4 regions of the Nitratireductor sp. GCM10026969 genome follow, and region 1 is predicted to be linked to each of the others. Evidence: predicted binding sites of a transcription regulator. Region 1 holds the regulator's gene; each other region holds the start of a gene.

The links. The regulator PhoB, encoded in region 1, activates phosphate uptake and scavenging genes when phosphate is short. The targets are predictions, from matches to a motif close to TGTCATNNANCTGTCAT.
Region 2: the regulator PhoB is predicted to act here: its motif matches at 2,160-2,176, upstream of ACFP9U_RS22165 (esterase-like activity of phytase family protein).
Region 3: the regulator PhoB is predicted to act here: its motif matches at 2,761-2,777, upstream of ACFP9U_RS23585 (DUF2794 domain-containing protein).
Region 4: the regulator PhoB is predicted to act here: its motif matches at 1,663-1,679, upstream of ACFP9U_RS09350 (alkaline phosphatase D family protein).

What each region holds. Positions count from the first base shown of each region.
Region 1 is NZ_JBHSUM010000039.1:8,837-13,701, reverse strand. Features, by position in the region: gene xylF (D-xylose ABC transporter substrate-binding protein) at 1-552, opposite strand, end outside; gene ACFP9U_RS10735 (ROK family protein) at 723-1,949, shown strand; gene ACFP9U_RS10730 (gamma-glutamylcyclotransferase family protein) at 2,009-2,419, opposite strand; gene phoB (phosphate regulon transcriptional regulator PhoB) at 2,458-3,147, opposite strand; gene phoU (phosphate signaling complex protein PhoU) at 3,166-3,870, opposite strand; gene pstB (phosphate ABC transporter ATP-binding protein PstB) at 3,911-4,726, opposite strand; gene pstA (phosphate ABC transporter permease PstA) at 4,740-4,865, opposite strand, start outside.
Region 2 is NZ_JBHSUM010000180.1:518-5,382, forward strand. Features, by position in the region: partial or broken gene htpX (zinc metalloprotease HtpX) at 1-367, opposite strand, end outside; gene ACFP9U_RS22150 (DUF1674 domain-containing protein) at 510-710, shown strand; gene ACFP9U_RS22155 (thermonuclease family protein) at 788-1,243, shown strand; gene ACFP9U_RS22160 (DUF1013 domain-containing protein) at 1,311-2,015, opposite strand; gene ACFP9U_RS22165 (esterase-like activity of phytase family protein) at 2,234-4,435, shown strand; gene ACFP9U_RS22170 (DUF1192 domain-containing protein) at 4,644-4,829, shown strand.
Region 3 is NZ_JBHSUM010000217.1:36-4,900, forward strand. Features, by position in the region: partial or broken gene ACFP9U_RS23565 (ABC transporter ATP-binding protein) at 1-470, opposite strand, end outside; gene ACFP9U_RS23570 (arylesterase) at 533-1,210, shown strand; gene thpR (RNA 2',3'-cyclic phosphodiesterase) at 1,294-1,893, shown strand; gene ACFP9U_RS23580 (low molecular weight protein-tyrosine-phosphatase) at 1,794-2,336, opposite strand; gene ACFP9U_RS23585 (DUF2794 domain-containing protein) at 2,795-3,181, shown strand; gene ACFP9U_RS23590 (GNAT family N-acetyltransferase) at 3,199-3,783, opposite strand; gene rpmE (50S ribosomal protein L31) at 3,862-4,083, opposite strand; partial or broken gene ACFP9U_RS23600 (ABC transporter transmembrane domain-containing protein) at 4,280-4,865, shown strand, end outside.
Region 4 is NZ_JBHSUM010000031.1:11,338-16,202, forward strand. Features, by position in the region: gene ACFP9U_RS09340 (M3 family metallopeptidase) at 1-1,095, shown strand, start outside; gene ACFP9U_RS09345 (hypothetical protein) at 1,163-1,609, shown strand; gene ACFP9U_RS09350 (alkaline phosphatase D family protein) at 1,752-3,314, shown strand; gene ACFP9U_RS09355 (MBL fold metallo-hydrolase) at 3,533-4,414, shown strand; gene typA (translational GTPase TypA) at 4,616-4,865, shown strand, end outside.

The DNA.
Region 1 (4,865 bases):
GACATTGTTGATCTTGCCCGAATCGATCGCCTCCTGGAGCACCTCCATTTGGCCTTCGAACAGGAAATCCGCATTCGGATCGGCCGAGGAGCCCTTGATGAAGGCGTAGTTGCCTTCCGGCTGCACCTCATTGACGGCACGCGCCTGCATGCGGCCCACTTCCTTGTTGTCGAAGGTGAGATAGAAGGCGTCGGGGTTTTCGATCAGCCGGTCATAGCCGACCACCGGAATACTCTCGTTCATCGCGCTCTCCACCGCAGGCCCGATGGCAGAGGCGTCCTGCGCCAGGATGATGAGCGCATCGGCTCCCTGGGCGATCAGCGATTCCACGTCCGTGAGCTGCTTGGAGGCGGAAGACTGGGCGTCAGCGGAAATGTAGCTGTTGCCGTCGGCCTCGATCTGCGCCTTGATGGCCGCTTCGTCCGTCTTCCAGCGCTCTTCCTGGAAATTCGACCAGGAAACGCCGATCACCTTGCCCTCGGCGAGTGCTGCCGTGGACAGCGAGAACGAAAGCGTAAGACCCGCCAGGATGGCGGTAGCAGCATTTTTCATGATTTCCTCCCAGCGCCGGAATGGCGCGCGACATTCAACGAACGGCGGCCCGAAGATGATTTTTTCGAGCTTCGAAAAAAAGAATGACTCACGTTTTCACCCGTGTCAATATCGCTGGCATGTGGCACGGAGGGAGATAACAGCGCCGATGCCCGAGGGAGGAGCAGCCGATGACGGCGGGAATCCGTCACGACGAGATGCGCAAGCGCAATCGCGCCTTGGTCATCGCCGCCGTGCGGCAGACCGGACAGCCCTCGCGCACGGAGATCACGGGTCTCACCGGCCTCAGCCATTCGACCATTTCCGCCATCGCATCCGATCTCATAGACGAAGGCATCATGTGCGAGGCCGGCCAGGGGGAGAGTGCGCCAACCCGGCGCGGCCGCCCGCAGGTGGCGATCGCGCTCAACCCGCGGGCCGCCACCGTGGTGTGCCTGCACCTGTCCTTCAACAGTCTCACGGCGGCACTGGTCGACTACTGCGGCAATGTGATCGACCGTAAGGTGCACCGCCTGGCGACCCTGGCCATGGAAAGGCAGGGCCTTCTTGATGCGGCAGTGCGCGGCGTGCGGGAAATCGCCCACGGGCGCGGGGGCTTCCAGCGCATCGCCGTGGCGGTGCAGGGCATTACCGACGCGGCGGGCACGGAAATGCTGTGGTCGCCGATCACGCCGCACGACCGCTTGCGCCTGGGACCCGCCCTGGCGGAGGCGTTCGGTGTCCCCGTTACCGTCCACAACGATTGCAACATGATCGCCGTGGCGTTGCGCTGGCTCTATCCGGAGCGCTATCGCGACAACTTCGTGGCCATCCTCCTGTCCCACGGCATCGGCATGGGACTGATGTTGAACGGACGGCTGTTCACCGGCACCGATTCCTCGGGCGGCGAGTTCGGCCACATGATCCACCGTCCGCAAGGCGCGCTGTGCCGCTGCGGGCGCCGCGGCTGCGTCGAGGCCTATGCCGGAAGCTACGCCATCTGGCGCAGGGCGCGCGGCCGGGACCTTTTGGAAAAGCCGATCGCCGACATTGACACGGCCGAGATGGGAGCCCTGGCCGGGCAGGCGCGCCAGGAAGAGGGCGCGGCGCGCACGGCGTTTCGGGAAGCGGCGGAAGCCATCGGCTTCGGCATCGGCAACCTGTTCGCCCTGATCGACCCCGCTCCGGTGGCCATCATCGGCCAGGGCACGGCGGCCTTCGATATCCTGGAGCCGAGGATCCGCGCCACACTTTCCGAAACGGCCGGCGGCCAGAACACCGGATCCGTGCATTTCGAGACCTGGCCGAACGAAACCCCCTTCATCCAGCACGGCAATGCCATGACCGCGCTGACCAGCCTCGACCGAGAGATCTTCGGTCCGGGCCTGCACGCGAACGGCAGCAGAAGCATCGCCTGAGGCAGCGTTTTTCCGGAAGGCACGTGCCCCCTGCCCCTGGCCGGCGCGTTTGCAACACTCTACCACCGCCGACCGGGCGGAATGAACCGATGGTCGCGATACTCCTCGAGATATTCCGAGTGTACCGGAACGGCGAGTTCGGGCGATTTCATATAGGAAAAAGCCGCAATCGCTGGTCCACCACCCATCGGCAGCACGCGCACCAGGCGGCGGAAATTGCCTGGTTTTCCAACGGACTCGAGGCGGTCGAGAACGGCAAGGCATCGATCGTCAATTGCGTAAAGCTCTCCTTTGACGCAAAGGCCTTCTCCCGGCCGGTCGAGCATCATCGGCGCGAACCATGGCCCTGCGATCAACATGGGAAAGGCATCGACCGTGCGGGCAAGGCCCAGCCGGTCTGCACCGGCAAGCCCCTCCTCATGCAGGGGGAACCCTCTTTTCAAAGTACCGAACGCAAAGATTCTGACCATGCGAGATCAAAAGCGCACGGCAGTGAGAGGTTCCCTCCTCAACTCTCCCGGATCGCGTAGCCGGCGCCGCGTATGGTGCGGATGACGTCGGGCAACCGGCCCTGGTTCACCGCCTTGCGCAAGCGGCCGACATGCACGTCCACCGTCCGCTCGTCGATATAGATCGTCTCGCCCCAGACATTGTCCAGAAGCTGACTGCGCGAGAAGACGCGGCCGGGATGCTGCATCATGAATTCCAGGAGGCGGAATTCTGTGGGCCCGAGCCGGATCTCGCTCTTGCGCCGATAGACGCGGTGGGATTCGCGGTCGAGCACGATGTCGCCGACCTTGAGCACGGTCGACAGCACCTCGGGCTTCGCCCGCCGCAGGAGCGCGCGGACCCGGGCGACGAACTCCGGCGTCGAGAACGGCTTGACCAGATAGTCGTCGGCGCCGGTAGAAAGCCCGCGCACACGGTCGCTCTCCTCGCCGCGCGCCGTCAGCATGATGATGGGCAGACGCTCGGTCTCCGAGCGCATCCTGAGACGCCGGCAAAGCTCGATGCCGGAGATCGCCGGCACCATCCAGTCGAGCACGAGCAGGTCCGGCACGTTCTCCTGAAGGCGCACTTCCGCCTCGTCGCCACGGTTGACCACCTCGACCTCGTAACCTTCGGCCTCGAGATTGTAGCGCAGCAGTACGCACAGCGGCTCGTCATCCTCGACAAGCATTACTTTCGGAGCGATCATCCCGGACCCTCCCGCTACTCATCGATCAACCGTCATCTGCGTCTCGTCCAGCTTGGGGCGCTGAACGGGCAGTTGTTCGCCGGTCAGGATATAGTAGGCGTTCTCGGCGATGTTGGTTACGTGGTCACCCACGCGCTCCAGGTTCTTGGCGCAAAACAGGAGATGCGTGCATGCGGTGATGTTGCGCGGATCTTCCATCATATAGGTGAGCAGTTCGCGAAACACCGAGGTGTAGCGGGTGTCGATCTTCTCGTCCTCGTCGCGCAGCGCCGTGAGTGCAGCGGCGTCGCGCTCAGCGTAGCGCTCGACGACGGCCTTGACCTGGCTGAGAACCATGCCGGCCATGGTGTCTATCGAATGAGAAAGCTTGCGCGGGGCCGCTCCCTGCCCGACAGCGCCCACGCGCTTGGCGATGTTCTTGGCAAGGTCGCCGATCCGTTCCAGGTCGGCGGCCATGCGGATCCCGCCCACCACGGCGCGCAGGTCCTGCGCCATGGGCTGGCGCTTGGCGATCAGCGTGATCGCCCGCTCGTCGAGTTCGAGCTGCTTGGCATCCATGATTGCATCGTCGGAGATGACGCGCTGTGCCAGCCCGGTATCCGAGGTAAGCAGCGCCCGGGTGGCGGACTGCGTCATGGCGCCGGCAAGATCGCCCATATCGCGCAGCAGTCGATCGATATGCTCGAGATCCTCATCGAAGGAGGCGACGATATGCTCGGCCATGGGTCTGTTCCCTTCTGAAATGCGTGGCGCGGCGGTCGGCTTAGCCGAACCGGCCGGTGATATAATCCTGGGTGCGCTTGTCTTCCGGATTGGTGAAGATGCGGTCCGTCGGTCCCTCCTCGACCAGATTGCCGAGATGGAACATGGCGGTGCGCTGCGAAACGCGGGCCGCCTGCTGCATGGAGTGCGTGACGATCACGATGGTGTAGTTCTCACGCAATTCGTCGATCAGTTCCTCCACCTTGGCCGTGGCGATCGGGTCGAGCGCCGAGCACGGCTCGTCCATCAGGATCACTTCCGGCGAGACGGCGATGGCGCGGGCGATGCACAGGCGCTGCTGCTGGCCGCCGGAAAGGCCGGTGCCCGGCTCGGTCAGCCGGTCCTTCACTTCGTTGAACAAGCCGGCCTTCTGCAGGCTGGTCTCGACAACTTCGTCCAGCGCGGCCTTGCCGGAGGCGAGGCCGTGGATGCGCGGCCCGTAGGCGATGTTCTCGTAGATCGACTTCGGGAACGGGTTCGGCTTCTGGAAGACCATGCCGACCCGCGCCCTGAGTTCCACCACGTCGATGCGCGGGCTGTAGATATCCTCGCCGTCGAGCGTGATCTCGCCCGTCACGCGGCAGATATCGATGGTGTCGTTCATCCGGTTCAGGCAGCGCAGAAAGGTGGACTTGCCGCACCCCGAAGGGCCGATGAGCGCAGTCACCTGGTTCTGACGCACGTCGAGGCTGACACCGAACAGGGCCTGCTTGTCCCCGTAGAAAACGTTGACCCCCGAGCCGCGCATCTTCACGGTTTCGGTCTCGGTCGTTTCCTCGAGAGCGGTTTCGACGGCTGCTTCTGTCAACATGTTCATTTCCCTCACTCCGTTACCAGCGACGCTCGAACCGTTGCCGGAGATAGATGGCCACCGCATTCATGAATATGAGAAAGCCCAATAGCACGAGGATAGCAGCCGAGGTGCGCGAGACAAAACCGCGCTCCGGGCTGTCGGC
Region 2 (4,865 bases), on a different contig from region 1:
CCTCCGGCGACAGCCGTTGCAGAAGGCCGGTGGTGGCGGCGACCGCCGCGTTCTGCGGGTTGCGACCGGTGGCAAAGGCATTCGGCTGCGGATTGTCGATGATATAGACGCGCGGCATGGGCAGGCCGGCATTGGCGGCAAGCCCGCGCACGATGCGGTAGAATTCTGGCGCGCTGCGCTCGTCCACCTCGCGCGCGTGGTGCATCTTCAGCACCATCTTGTCGGCGTTCCAGTAGCTGAACAGGTTCATGCCCGCGGCGATGACCAGGGCGATGATCATGCCACCGGTGCCGCCGATCAGGTAGCCGACGCCCATGAAGAGCGCCGTCATGAACGCCAGAAGCATTGCCGTTCGAATCATGTTCATGCGCTTGGGCTCCATCCGCATGCACCCGCCGCTCGAACCATCCCGCGCGCTTTGACGGCGGCGGCAACGGCGCGGCTTATTTGCCTATATGATGGGAAGGCGATAACGCATATTCAACAAGATTGGGACTGGGAAGAAACCCGTGAGTGACGCGTTCAATAAGGGCGGGACCGCCCGCCGCCTGCCGCCTGCCGCACTGCGCGCCCTGGAAGAGGCCGAGGAGCGGCGCAAACGCCGAAAGATGCAGGAGAAAGAAGCGCCGCGAGAGATCGGCGGCCGCGAGGGGCCGGACCCCGCCCGCTATGGCGACTGGGAAGTCAAGGGCATCGCCAGCGATTTCTAGACACAGCGCCTACAGGGCGGCGGGTCGGAACCGCCCCGCGCTTGCTATTTTCGAATAATAGGAATAATTTCCTTTTCATGCCGATTCGACCGCGCCATATCGTCCCCACCCTCTGCCTCGGGTTCGGCAGCGCCCTCTTGCCCGGGCCGCCCGCCTCGGCCGGGGAGACACTTCGCGGCCCTGTGGAAGCGCGTGTCCTGCGGGTGATCGATGGCGACACCTTCGTCGCGGAGGCGCGCATCTGGCCGGGACAGACCGTCACGGTAAGCGTGCGGCTGCGCGGGATCGACGCGCCGGAAATCAGGACCCGTTGCGCGCTGGAGAAGGCGGCGGGCTTGCGCTCGCGCGACGCGCTCGAGCGCCTGATCGGCGGTGCGACCGTCGAAATCCGCAACATCACGGGCGGGAAATACTACGGCCGCGTCCTCGCCGACGTGACGACACCTAAGGGCGAGCCGGTGGGCGCCAGACTCCTGGAACGCTCCCTCGCCCGCGCCTATGAGGGCGGCCGCCGCCGGAGTGCCTGCGGCTGAGCGCCGCTGACGCGGAGAGGTCCGTGCCAGACCGGTTCCACAGGAACAGCGGACAAAGGCCGTCGCCTCAGTCCTCGTCGTCGTTGCGCTCCGACTTCAGGGAGGAGAGCTTGGCGAACACCGCGTCGGCGTCGAGTTCCTTCTCCTCCTCCTCTTCCCGAGCCTCCTGTCTGCCCGTCTCGGATACGGGCAGGTCCTCGGTCTCGGAGGCCGGCAGAAGGGTATCGCCCGTAGGCGCTGCGGGCGGCGCATTGCGCGCGGCGCGGCCGACCTCCATGTCGAGATCGATCTGCGAGCAAAGGCCGAGGGTGACCGGATCCATCGGCACCAGATTGGCCGAGTTCCAGTGCGTGCGGTTGCGGATCTGCTCGATGGTCGACTTGGTGGTGCCGACCAGACGCGAGATCTGCGCATCCTTCAGCTCGGGGTGATGGCGCACCAGCCACAGAATGGCGTTCGGCCGGTCCTGGCGCTTGGACAGCGGCGTATAGCGCGGTCCCTTGCGCTTGGCCTCCGGCACGCGCACCTTCGGCTCCGAAAGCTTGAGCTTGTGGTTCGGGTCCGCCTCGCCCTTGGCGATCTCCTCGCGCGTCAACTGCCCCGTCATTACCGGGTCCATGCCTTTGATGCCCTGCGCCGCGTCGCCGTCGGCGATCGCGCTCACCTCGAGCGGGTGGAGCCTGCAGAATTCGGCGATCTGGTCGAACGTCAGCGCCGTGTTGTCCACCAGCCAGACGGCGGTTGCCTTGGGCATGAGAAGCGTATTGGCCATAGCAAATTATCCTGTCCTCGCCCGCGTCCCGGGCGCGGGCGGTGGTCATGCCACCTATTTTTGGGAATGCCCGCTATATAGGACCATTCGCCTTTCGAGGCAAGGAAAGTGTGGCAAAGCCATGCACAGGAACGGTCACCGAAACGTCATCTATTCGTCACGCGCCTGCAATCCCCCTCGGCCACTAAACGTTGTTCCAGTGATTGAGGGAGACAAGGATGACACGACATTCGCTGCTGTGTGCGCTCATGGCGGGACTTTCGGCGTCGACGGCGATGCCGGCCCTGGCCGATTCGGCGTTCAGCCGGATCGCGACCTTCGCCGTCGCGGAGAACCTGCCGGCCGACACGGATCCGGCCACGCAGACCTCCTCCGAGATCATCACGGCGAGCGAGGATGGCAACACGCTGATCTATTCCGACAGCCCGCTGGGCGCCGTCGGCTTCGTCGACATCACCGATCCAGCGGCACCGAAAGGCCTCGGCACCGTCAAGGTTGACGGCGAACCCACCTCGGTCAGCGTGGCCGGCGACAAGGCCATCGCCGCCATCAATACCTCGGAAAGCTACACCGCCCCCTCCGGCAACCTGCTGGTGATCGACATCGCCACCCGCACGGCCGAGCCCTCCTGTGAGCTGGCCGGCCAGCCCGATTCCGTGGCCGTCAGCGGTGACGGCCGCTTCCTCGCCGTCGCCATCGAGAACGAGCGCGACGAGGATCTGAACGATGGCGCCATTCCGCAGATGCCGGCCGGCGCGCTGCAGATCTTCTCGCTCAACGAAGGCGTTCCCGATTGCGACAGCGTCAAGACCGCGGCGCTGACGGGGCTCGCCGAGGTCGCGCCGGAGGATCCCGAACCCGAATTCGTGGACTTCAACAGCCGCGGCGAGATCGTCGTGACCCTGCAGGAGAACAATCACATCGCCATTGTCTCGGCGGAGACGGGCGAGGTGGTGAGCCACTTCTCCGCCGGTGCCGGCAGCGTCGAGAATGTCGACCTGTCCGACGACGGCGCGCTGCGCTTCGACCAGGCGGCCGAAAGCCTTTTGCGCGAGCCCGACACCGTGCAGTGGCTGGACGACGAGCGCCTCGTGATCGCCAACGAGGGCGACTATGAGGGTGGTGCGCGCAGCTTCACGATCTTCTCGCGTGAGGGCGAGGTCCTGTTCGATTCCGGCGCCGCGCTGGAGCATCAGGCAGCCCTCGCCGGCCACTATCCCGACAAGCGGTCCGACGCCAAGGGCGCAGAACCCGAGGGCCTGGAAATGGCCGCCTACGGTGACGAGCGCTTCTTCTTCGTCGCACTGGAGCGTGCCTCTCTGGTAGCCGTCTATCGCGATGCGGGCGAGGAACCCGAACTGGTTCAGGTGCTTGCGTCCGGCATTGGTCCGGAAGGCGTCCTGGCCATCCCCTCGCGCAATCTCCTCGTCACCGCCAACGAGGAAGACCTCATCGAGGACGGCGCCGCCCGCTCGCACGTGATGGTCTATGCGCTTCAGGACGGCGCGCCGGGCTATCCGATGATCCGGTCTGTCATGCAGGACGGGAAGCCCATCGGCTGGGGCGCCCTGTCGGGCCTTGCCGCCGAACCGTCCGAGCCGGGCCGCCTCTACGCCGTTTCCGATTCCTTCTACCGCGCGCAGCCGGCCATCTTCGTCATCGATGCCAAGAAGACGCCCGCCGAGATCGGCCGCAAGATCATCGTCACCCGTGACGGCGCCCCTGCGCAGAAACTCGATCTGGAAGGCATCGTCGGCGACGGCGAGGGCGGCTTCTGGCTCGCCTCCGAAGGCAACAGCGGCAAGCTCGTTCCCCACGCCCTCCTGCATGTGGACGCCGAGGGGCGGATCCAGGAGGAGATCGGCCTGCCGGCGGAACTCCTCGCCCATGAGCAGCGCTACGGGATGGAAGGCGTGACCCTGACGGGTGAAGGCGACGACCGGATGCTGATCATGGCCATCCAGCGCGAATGGAAGGACGACCCCGAGGGCCAGGTCAAGCTCCTCGCCTACAGGCCTGCGACCGAGGAGTGGTCGGCCGTCCGCTACCCCCTGGACACGCCCGAGAAGGGATGGATCGGCCTGTCCGAGATCACCGCCCATGACGGCATGCTCTATATCGTCGAGCGCGACAACCAGATCGGCGCCGACGCCGCCGTCAAGAGGCTCTACGCGGTGGCAATGGACGATTTCCGGCCGGCATCGCTCGGCGGCGATCTGCCGCTGGTTGAAAAGGCGCTCGTTCGCGACCTCCTCGAAGACATGCGCGCCGCGGACAACGGTTACGTGGTGGACAAGATCGAGGGCTTTACCATCGACGCCGACGGCGAGGCGTATTTCGTCACGGACAATGATGGCGTGGGCGATTCGTCCGGCGAGACGATCTTCGTGCACCTCGGAAGCCTCGACGCCCTCAACTGACGGCGAGTCCATGACTCCGTCGCATGCCCCGGCGCCTGCGCCGGGGCGTTTTTTATCCGGTGCCCCAAAAAACGCGAAATCGCACCTTCCAGGCTCGGCGCACGGCATGCGGCGCGCACCTGAATGTTTAACCGTTGCTTGCCGGTGCCCGGTTTATGTACTCTTCCCGAGATTGCGATGATGACGAAACGATGGTGGAAAGGGCGTTATGGAGGAAGATGTCCCCAAAGGTCGGCCGCACTACGTGATCGGTCAGGATATTTCAGCACTTTCCGTGGAGGAGTTGAAGGAGACGGTCGCTCTCCTGAAGGAGGAGATCGCCCGGCTCGAACGCGAGCTTCAAGCCAAGGACACGACCCGGGCAACCGCCGACGCGCTGTTTCGGCGCAACTAGCACTTGTCTTCGCACGCCGCCTGCCATAGGCGGCTG
Region 3 (4,865 bases), on a different contig from region 1:
GCGCGGGCGATCGCCACGCGCTGCTGCTGGCCGCCGGAAAGCTCTCCGGGATAGTGGGTGAGGCGCTCTTTGAGCCCGACCGCCGCAAGCTCGCGCTCGGCCAGCCCGAACGGGTCGCGGTGGCCGGCAAGTTCCAGCGGCACCGCGACGTTTTCCAGCGCCGTCATGTTGGGGATCAGGTGAAATGACTGAAAGACGATGCCGATGGTGCGCCCGCGAAAGGCCGCCACCTGGTCCTCGCTCAGCCCGTTGAGCGCCTGCCCGGCCACGCGCACGGTGCCGCTATCGACCTTCTCCAGCCCGGCGATCACCATGAGCAGCGTCGACTTGCCGGAGCCGGATGGGCCGACCACCGCCGTGGATTGGCCATCTTCCACGGTCAGGCTGACGCCCTTGAGCACATGCACGGAGGAGGCGCCCTCACCGAGCCGCAGGGAAACGTTGTCGAGTTCGATGACGGGTTTGGGCACGGGTGGAGCGTCCTATATGAGGAATAAACCGGGCGTGGTCCGGCAGATATGGGTCGAGTTTCATGGCATTCAAAGCTCTGGGCAAGATTTTCAGTGCCCTCGCGTCGCTCACGAAAATGTCATCGGTGCCGGTTCTGGCGCTTTTCCTTTGCATTGCCGCGCCCGCGGCGGCGGAGCCCTTCCGCATCGTCGGATTCGGCGACAGCCTGATGGCCGGCTACCAGCTTGCTCCCGGCGAGAGCTTTCCGGAGAAGCTCGAAGCCGCGCTTCGGGCGCGCGGCCACGACGTGACCGTCGCCAATGCCGGGGTTTCGGGAGATACGACCAGCGGCGGGCTTTCCCGGCTCGACTGGTCGGTGCCGGAGGAGACCGACCTTGTGATCCTCGGGCTCGGCGCAAACGACATGCTGCGCGGGCTTTCGCCGGAAAGCACAAAACACAACCTGGAGACGATGATCGTCCGGCTGCAGGAGCGTGGCATGGCGGTACTGCTCGTGGGCATGTATGCCGCGCCCAATCTGGGGCCGGACTATCAGGAGGCGTTCGACGCCATCTATCCGCGACTGGCGCGGGAACATGAGCTGCCGCTGGTGCCGTTTTTCCTCGAGGGCGTGGCGGCCAACCGCGCGCTGCTGCTCGAGGATGGCATGCATCCCAATGCCGAGGGCGTGGACGTGATGGTGGAAAATGCCCTGCCCGCGGTCGAGCGAATCATCGCGGAGGAAAAATCCGGTGCTTGAGGAGCAGGTGCCAGAAAGCGCTTGCTCCTGTGCCCGATCGATGATTCGCTAACCAAGACATATCGAGATTCGAGGAGGTTGCCATGCCGCGACTGTTCACCGCCCTCGAGATTCCGCGCGATGCGGCTTTGTCGCTTTCGCTTCTGCGCGGCGGCCTCCCGGGAGCCCGGTGGGGCGATGTCGAAAACTACCATCTTACCCTGCGTTTCATCGGTGATGTCGAAGGCCACGTGGCCGACGAGGTCGCCAATGCGCTGGACCGGGTGCGCCGGCCCTCCTTCTCGCTCACGCTCTCAGGGGTCGGCGCGTTCGGTCAGAAGAAGCCGCACGCGGTGTGGGCGGGTGTTGCGGCCTCACCGGATCTCTATGCCCTCCAGGCCGAGATCGAGCGCATCTGCCGCCGCGTCGGTCTGCCGCCGGACCCACGCAAGTTCACCCCGCACGTGACGCTGGCGCGGCTGAAGAACGCCAGCCCGCGCGATGTCGCGGCCTATCTTTCCGCGCGCGGCAACTTCGCCGCCGCGCCCTTCCGGGTGGGGCGGTTCGTCCTGATGTCCTCGCGCGAATCGATCGGCGGCGGGCCCTATATCATCGAGGAAGCCTGGCCCTTGCTGCGGGCCGAGCCGGCGCGCTCGGAAAGCCTCGCGGCAAGCGCTTCAGACGCTTCGTGGAGCGTGCGGTAGACCGCGGCGAAGCCGTCGTCCGCGCCGTAATAGGGGTCGGGTACGTCGTCCGGTCTGCCGAGCGCATAGTCCAGGAAAAGATGAATGCGCGCGCTGGCCTTCGCCGGCGCCAGCTTCTTCAGTGCGGCGACGTTGGAGCGATCCATTCCGAACACCAGGTCAAAACGCAGGAGATCCTCCGGGCTCACCCGCCTCGCCCGCTGGCCGGTTATGTCGAGGCCGAAACGGTGTGCGGTGGCGATCGCGCGCGGGTCGGGCGGTGCGCCGATGTGCCATGCGCCCACGCCTGCCGAATCGAGGTGGAGGGTTTGCGCGAGCCCGTGTTCGGCGGCCACGGCGCGGAAGATGCCCTCGGCCAGCGGCGAGCGGCAGATGTTGCCGAGACAGACGAAGAGAATGGCGGTCGGCCGCTCCCCAGGTGATGAGGAAATGCTGTCGGTCATGACGGAGAGGTAGTGAATTTTGCGATTTCGCGCAAACCTCGCTTCAGGCGGTTGCCGGCCGAAAATCGTACTCGCTGATTACAACGAACAAAAAACGCCGGTACGGCATTGGCCTGTACCGGCGCTGATCCAGTTCGGGATCGTTGCCCTGCGTGACTGGGCGGCGAGCCGCCCGGAGTTGGTTCGATCCGGCCACGACCCCGTGGGCGGGGGGGCTTGGGGTACGGAGCCGTCTCCGGACCGAACCGTCTCAGGCAACGAGTGTGATGCTGGCTTCTAAATCAGGCGGGAGCTTGGACAGAAAACGGCGAGAATGGGGCAAGCGATCACCAAATCCGACATCTTGTCTGCTTTCGTGATGGCTGCTCGCGCTGCTCCCCATTTTCCGGTGGGGTTGCAATTGCTGTCTTGCCGAGCCACCTTGATTCATAAAATTGTCACAAGGATGCGAGCGCGACATGACCGATTTCGGAAGCGCGGGGGAGGATGGCGACGACTCCGGAAATCTCGTATGGCTGAGCGAGGCGCGGCGCGCCCGCAACGACCTTCCGGTGACATTCGACCGGCGGGAGTTGAACCAGATCCTGCGTCTCTACGGACAGATGGTCGCCGCCGGCGAATGGCGCGACTATGCCATCGACCATCTGAAGGACAGGGCCGTCTTCTCCGTCTTTCGCCGCACCAGCGAAGTGCCGCTCTTCCAGATCGTGAAGAACCCGAAGCTGGCGCGCAAACAGGGCGCCTACAGCGTGATCGCCGCCAGCGGGCTTATACTCAAGCGCGGGCATGAACTCGGCCGCGTGCTCGCCGTGTTCGACCGCACGCTTAAGCTCGTGCGGGCATAGGCACTACGCGTTCCCCCTCAAAGGCCTCTGCGAAACATCCTTTCCGGCAGGGAATCGGGATCCGGGGCGGTGGCCGCACCGCCGTTGAGGCTGAGCTGCATGAAAACCGTATCAAGCCAGCGCCCGTGCTTGTAGCCGCTGTCTTCGAGCACGCCCGTATGGCGAAAGCCAAGCGCCTCGTGCAGCCGCACGGAGGGGCTCGAGGGTGAGCCGTCGCCGATGACCGCGGCGACCTGCCGGAAACCCAGCCTTTCGCATTCCTCGATCAGAACCGTAAGGAGGCGCCGGCCGATGCCCTGGCCCTGCGCGTGCGGCGCGATATAGACCGAATCTTCCACCATGAAGCGGTAGGCCGGCCTGGTGCGGAAAGGACCCGCATAGGCGTAGCCGAGCACCTGACCGCCTTCTTCCGCCACCAGATAGGGATAGCTGTTGCGGACGAGTGCCTCCCGGCGCGCCGCCATCTCTTCTTCGTCAGGCGGCGTCAGCTCGTAGCTCGCCGTGCCCGTCTCCACGGCGTGGCGGTAGATGCGCGTGATCGCGGGAAGATCGGCGGAAGCGGTCGGCCGGATGAGCAGTTCGGTTTGTCTGTCGGTCAGCATCGTGGCATTCATTGCAGACCGATGCGCAAAAGAAAAGGCGGCTCGATGGCCGCCTGGATAGTGTCGAATGGAGACGGGTCAGATGCCCAGCCCCTCGTAGCGCTTCTTGAAGCGGGAAACACGGCCACCGCGGTCGACAAGAGCCTGCGAGCCGCCGGTCCAGGCCGGATGCGTGCGCGGATCGATGTCGAGCTGGAGCGTGTCGCCCTCGCTGCCCCAGGTGGAGCGCGTCTCGTATTCGGTGCCGTCGGTCATGACAACCTTGATCATGTGATAATCGGGGTGAATGTCGGCTTTCATCGGTCTATCCTGAATGGTCTGCGCATCGGCGCGTTTGCCGGCGTTCCGTGCGGCAATCTCGCCCATGACGAAAACTTGAAGCCGCGGCCAAGGAGGGCTACGGCTTCGGAAAGGCTCGCGTGCCTATACATCAGGCGCCCGGGCGAGACAAGGCCGCCAAGGCTGAAACTTGGAGGCGACGCCGGAAGGAAACACAATGGCCGAAACAGATGCCGTGCCCGTGGATAAGGCGCGGCGTTCCCTCAAGCCCCTGCGGCGGCTGGTGCCCTATGTGCGCCGCTACCGCGGCCTGGTCGCGGGCGCGGTGGCTTTCCTGCTTCTGGCGGCGGCCGCCACGCTGGTGCTTCCGCTTGCCGTGCGGCGGATGATCGACCATGGCTTTTCCGGGTCGGACGGGACGCTCATCACCAATTACTTCTCCATGCTCCTGGTGGTGGGCGCCGTCCTGGCCCTTGCCTCGGCGCTGCGTTACTACTTTGTGGTCACGTTGGGCGAGCGCGTGGTGGCGGACCTGCGGAACGACGTCTTCAGCCACGTCACGCGGCTCTCTCCCTCCTTCTTCGACACGGCGCGGTCGGGCGAGATCGTTTCGCGGCTGACGGCGGATGCCACGCAGGTCAAGGCCGCCGTCGGCGCCACCGCCTCCGTCGCGCTGCGGAATACGATCATGGGACTAGGGGCGCTGGCGATGATGGTGATCACCAGTCCGCGTCTCTCGCTGCTTGTGGTCGTGGCCATCCCGTTCATCGTTTTGCCGCTGATGGCCTTCGGCCGGTCGGTCA
Region 4 (4,865 bases), on a different contig from region 1:
GAAAAGGAATTGAGCCGCATTGCCGCCGGCGAGGGGCACAACCATCCGATCGCGCCATGGGACTGGCGTTACTATGCCGAGAAGCTGCGGGACGAGCGCTTCGGTTCCGATGAAGGCGGGGTCGAGCCTTACCTCGCGCTTGAAAACGTGATCGCTGCGGCCTTCGACGTGGCGCATCGCCTCTTCGGTCTCACCTTCGAGGAGCAGAAAGGTGTTGCCCCCTGGCACGAGGACGTGCGGGTCTTCCTGGTGAAAAATTCCGACGGCAGCCGGCGCGGGCTTTTTCTCGCCGACTATTTCAACCGCCCTTCCAAGCGCTCCGGCGCATGGATGAGCGCGTTGCGCACCGGCCATCGCCTCGGTGGCGGCGAGGAGCCGATCATCTACAACGTGATGAACTTCGCCAAGCCGCCCAGGGGCAGGCCGGCGCTGCTTTCGGCGGAGGATGCACGCACGCTCTTTCATGAGTTCGGCCACGCTTTGCACGGGCTTTTGAGTGAGGTCACCTGGCCTTCGATTGCCGGAACCGCGGTGGCGCGCGATTTTGTCGAGCTTCCCTCGCAGCTCTTCGAACACTGGTTCACCGTGCCCGAGGTGCTCTCCCGCCATGCGCGCCATGTGGAGACGGGCGAGCCCATTCCGCCGGAGCGCGTGGAGAGCATGCGTGCGGCCCGCAATTTCAATTCCGGCTTCGCCACGGTCGAGTTCACCGCCTCGGCGCTGGTCGACATGGCGTTCCATGCGCGGCAGGAGGGACCGGAAGACCCGCTGCAATTCGAGCGGGCGACCCTGGAGACGCTCGGCAAGCCGGCGGCTATCCCCATGCGCCACCGTTCGCCGCATTTCCTGCATGTCTTCTCCGGCGACGGCTATTCGGCGGGTTACTACTCCTACATGTGGTCGGAGGTGCTGGATGCCGACGCTTTTCGCGCCTTCGAGGAGGCGGGCGACCCATTTGATCCGGAAACGGCGGAACGGCTTCGCCGCTATATCTACGCCGCCGGCGGCTCGGCCGATCCGGAAGAACTCTATACGGCGTTCCGCGGCAAGCTGCCGAACCCGGAGGCGATGATGGAGAAGAAGGGGTTGGCGTAGGCGTCGACCTCGTATACTTTATTGCTCATTATATTTTTATGTTCTTTTTTAATATTATCAGGTTATTATGAAAAAAGTATCTTATGTATTGTTATACGCTGTATCAGTATCGGAAATTTTTCTTGAGATTTACATTCTCTCTCTAAGGGTAGATATCGGTGGTTTTCTTGCCGCCTATTTACTGCTGTCGTTCCTTCCCTATGCTGTATGCATCATCGCGGGCCATCTCTCGAAGCCGGTGATCGCCCTGTTCGCGGCCGCCGCGGTCCTGGCCCATAACGTGATTGCCTTTCGGGATTTCGTCTCGGCAGCATCGTCCCTGCCCGCGGGGTCTGACGTGTTCCTTGATATGCTCCTCTTTCTTCTCATTCATGTGCCTGTCTTGAACCTCTTCATCCTTGTCCCGGCGGCGATGTTCATCGGCTGGCTTGGTGACGGATCCGCGCAAGAGGTCGAGGCAGGGATCGAAAGGTGGCGCCGGCGTCAGGCAGGCGAGGAGAGCCCGGCGGACTGAGCACGAACCGAGTGCGTCCCGCGCCTGGCGGATATTTTCCACAGTCGCAGAAGCGTCAGCAAACTGTCACGGAAGCGCAGTCGTCCTGCAATGTTTCCGCGCGATGGCTGATCGGTCACGTTCAGCCATCCAGGAGACAGCCATGAACAGAACGAAGCTCACCCGTCGCAGCTTCATCGCTTCAGCCAGTGCCGTCGGCCTTGTCGCCGGCTCCGGCCTCGCCCTGCCCTTCTATTCGCGTGCCAATACCCGCCCCGCCTTCACGCATGGCGTGCAGTCCGGCGACGTGGACGCCACGTCGGGCATGATCTGGACGCGGGCCGATAGGCCCTCGCGAGTCACGTTCGAGGTTTCGACGACCGAGAGTTTTGCAAACGCCCGCAGGCTGCCGCCGCTCGACGCACTGCCGGAGAGCGATTTCGCCGTGAAGCGGCTTCTTGCCGGCCTCCCCTCGGACCAGGACATCTTCTACCGCATGCGGCTTGCCGATCTTTCGGACACCAACGCCGTTTCGGAGCCGATCGTCGGTCGCTTCCGCACCGCTCCCGCCTCGCGGCGCGACATCCGCTTCGCCTGGTCGGGCGACACGGCCGGCCAGGGCTGGGGCATCGACGAGACCGGCATGCTGACCTATGCGACGATGGCCAGGCACACGCCGGACTTCTTCCTGCACTCCGGCGACACGATCTATGCCGACGGCCCGATGGCCGACGAGGTCGACCTTGCCGACGGCACCAAATGGGTCAACAAGGTGCTGATCGACGAGAAGCGCAAGGTTGCCGAGACGCTGGACGAGTTTCGTGGCCAGTGGAAATACAACATGATGGACGAGCATTGCCTTGCGCTCAACGCCGTCTGCCCCACCTTCTTCCAGTGGGACGACCATGAGGTCGTCAACAACTGGTCCTCTTCGAAAGACCTCGAGAGCGACGACCGCTACACCGTCAAATCCATCGGACTTCTGCAGGCGCGCGCGGCCCGCGCCTTCCACGAGATGACGCCGATCCGCTTCACCCCCGCCGAGCCGGGCCGCGTCTACCGCAAGATCGCCTACGGACCGCTGCTCGACGTCTTCTTCCTCGACCTGCGCAGCTATCGCGGGGCGAACGGCGATTCCATGGAGGAGGAACTAACCGACGCCGCCCGGATCATGGGCGAAGAGCAGGTCCAGTGGCTGAAGCGGGAACTGGCCGCCTCGCGCGCCACCTGGAAGGTGATCGCTTCCGACATGCCGATCGGCCTCGTCGTTCCCGATGGAGACCGGATCGAGGCCATCGCCAATGGTGACGGGGGCGCGGCTAAGGGGCGCGAACTGGAAATCGCCGACCTGCTGCGCTTCATCCGCAATGCCGGCATCGAGAACACGGTGTGGCTGACGGCCGACGTCCACTACACGGCCGCCCACTATTACAACCCCGACAAGGCGGTCTTCCAGGACTTCAATCCGTTCTGGGAGTTCGTGTCCGGCCCGCTCCATGCCGGGACCTTCGGGCCCAACGACCTCGACCCGACCTTCGGCCCCGAGTTGCGCTACGTGAAGGCGCCGAGCGAGGAGCAGGGGGCAAACCTGCCGCCCTCGGCCGGGTTCCAGTTCTTCGGGCTGGTGGACATTGACGGCGCCACGGAACAGATGACCGTGCGCCTGATGGACCGCGACGACAGCGAACTCTACAAGGTCACGCTCGATCCCGTGCGTTCGGCCTGAGTCGTGAGAAAGCCAGGGAGGCGCTCTCCCCGGCTTTCTGTTCCGGGAAAACGCGGGCATTCTTCCTGACTGCAATTCACGGGCAAATTTTACCCTCCCTGGCCGCCTGGAAGGAAATTTGTTTTCATCCGGTGCGCAGGCGCTGTATCATCTCCTTCACTTGATTACCGCCGTTCCTTTTCAAGGCACGCGGGCTAAACCTGATTGCGGAGACATCGATGACGGGGCGCATTCGGGCCGAGGTGAGGGCATTCTACGACGAACGGACGTCGTCGCTGCAATATGTGGTGGCCGATACGGCAAGCGAAAAATGCGCCATCATCGACCCGGTTCTCGATTTCGACGAGAAGTCCGGGGCGACGGCCACGCGCAATGCCGAGCGCATTCTCTCCTATATCGAGGAGGCGGGGTTGACGGTCGAATGGATCCTCGACACCCACCCCCATGCCGACCACCTGTCGGCTGCCGCCTATCTCAGGGAAAAAACCGGCGCGCCGACGGCGATCGGGGAACGGGTCGTGGACGTCCAGCGGCTTTGGAAGGACATCTACAACATGCCGGAGTTTCCCGCCGACGGCTCGCAGTGGGACAAGCTGTTTACGGCCGGCGAGCGGTTCAGCATCGGAAGCCTGCCGGCGAGCGTGCTTTTCTCGCCCGGCCACACGCTGGCCTCCATCACCTATGTGGTGGGAGAGGCGGCCTTCGTGCACGATACGCTTTTCATGCCGGACGGCGGTACCGCGCGGGCGGACTTTCCCGGCGGGAGCGCCGAGCGGCTGTGGCATTCGATCCAGGAAATCCTTTCGCTTCCGGCCGAGACACGCCTCTTCACCGGCCACGACTACCAGCCCTGCGGACGCGAGCCACGTTGGGAAAGCACGGTGGCCGAGCAGAAGGCGCACAACACGCATATTTCGAGATGCCGCACGGCGGAGGAATTCGTTCGCGTGCGTGAGGCGCGCGATCGCACGCTCCCCATGCCTCGGCTCATTCTCCACGCGCTGCAGGTGAACATGAACGGCGGCCGGCTTCCCGAACCGGAAGCGAATGGAAGGCGCTACCTCAAATTTCCCCTGAACGCGCTCGACCGGTTCTCTTAACGCGGTGGACAGCGCCTGCGCCGCCCCTGACGAGTGCAATTTTCCTTGGGAGTGGCCTACCGCTTGGCGCCGCTCCATCCTATATGCGCCAACGCGGCTGCACACGGCCCCTTTCGCACGTGCGAAAAAACCTGTATGAGCGCGCCAACGGAAGATACCGGCGCGCGTATTGTCGCGTCTGGCGACCCCTCGAAGAGAAACATGAAACTCCGCAATATCGCGATCATCGCCCATGTCGATCATGGGAAGACCACCCTTGTCGACGCCCTCTTGAAGCAGTCGGGCTCCGTGCGCGAGAACCAGCGCGTGGACGAGCGTGCCATGGACTCCAACGACCTGGAGAAGGAGCGCGGGATCACCATCCTGGCCAAGGCCACCTCGGTGGTCTGGAAGGACGTGCGCATCAACATCGTCGACACGCCCGGTCACGCCGATTTCGGTGGCGAGGTGG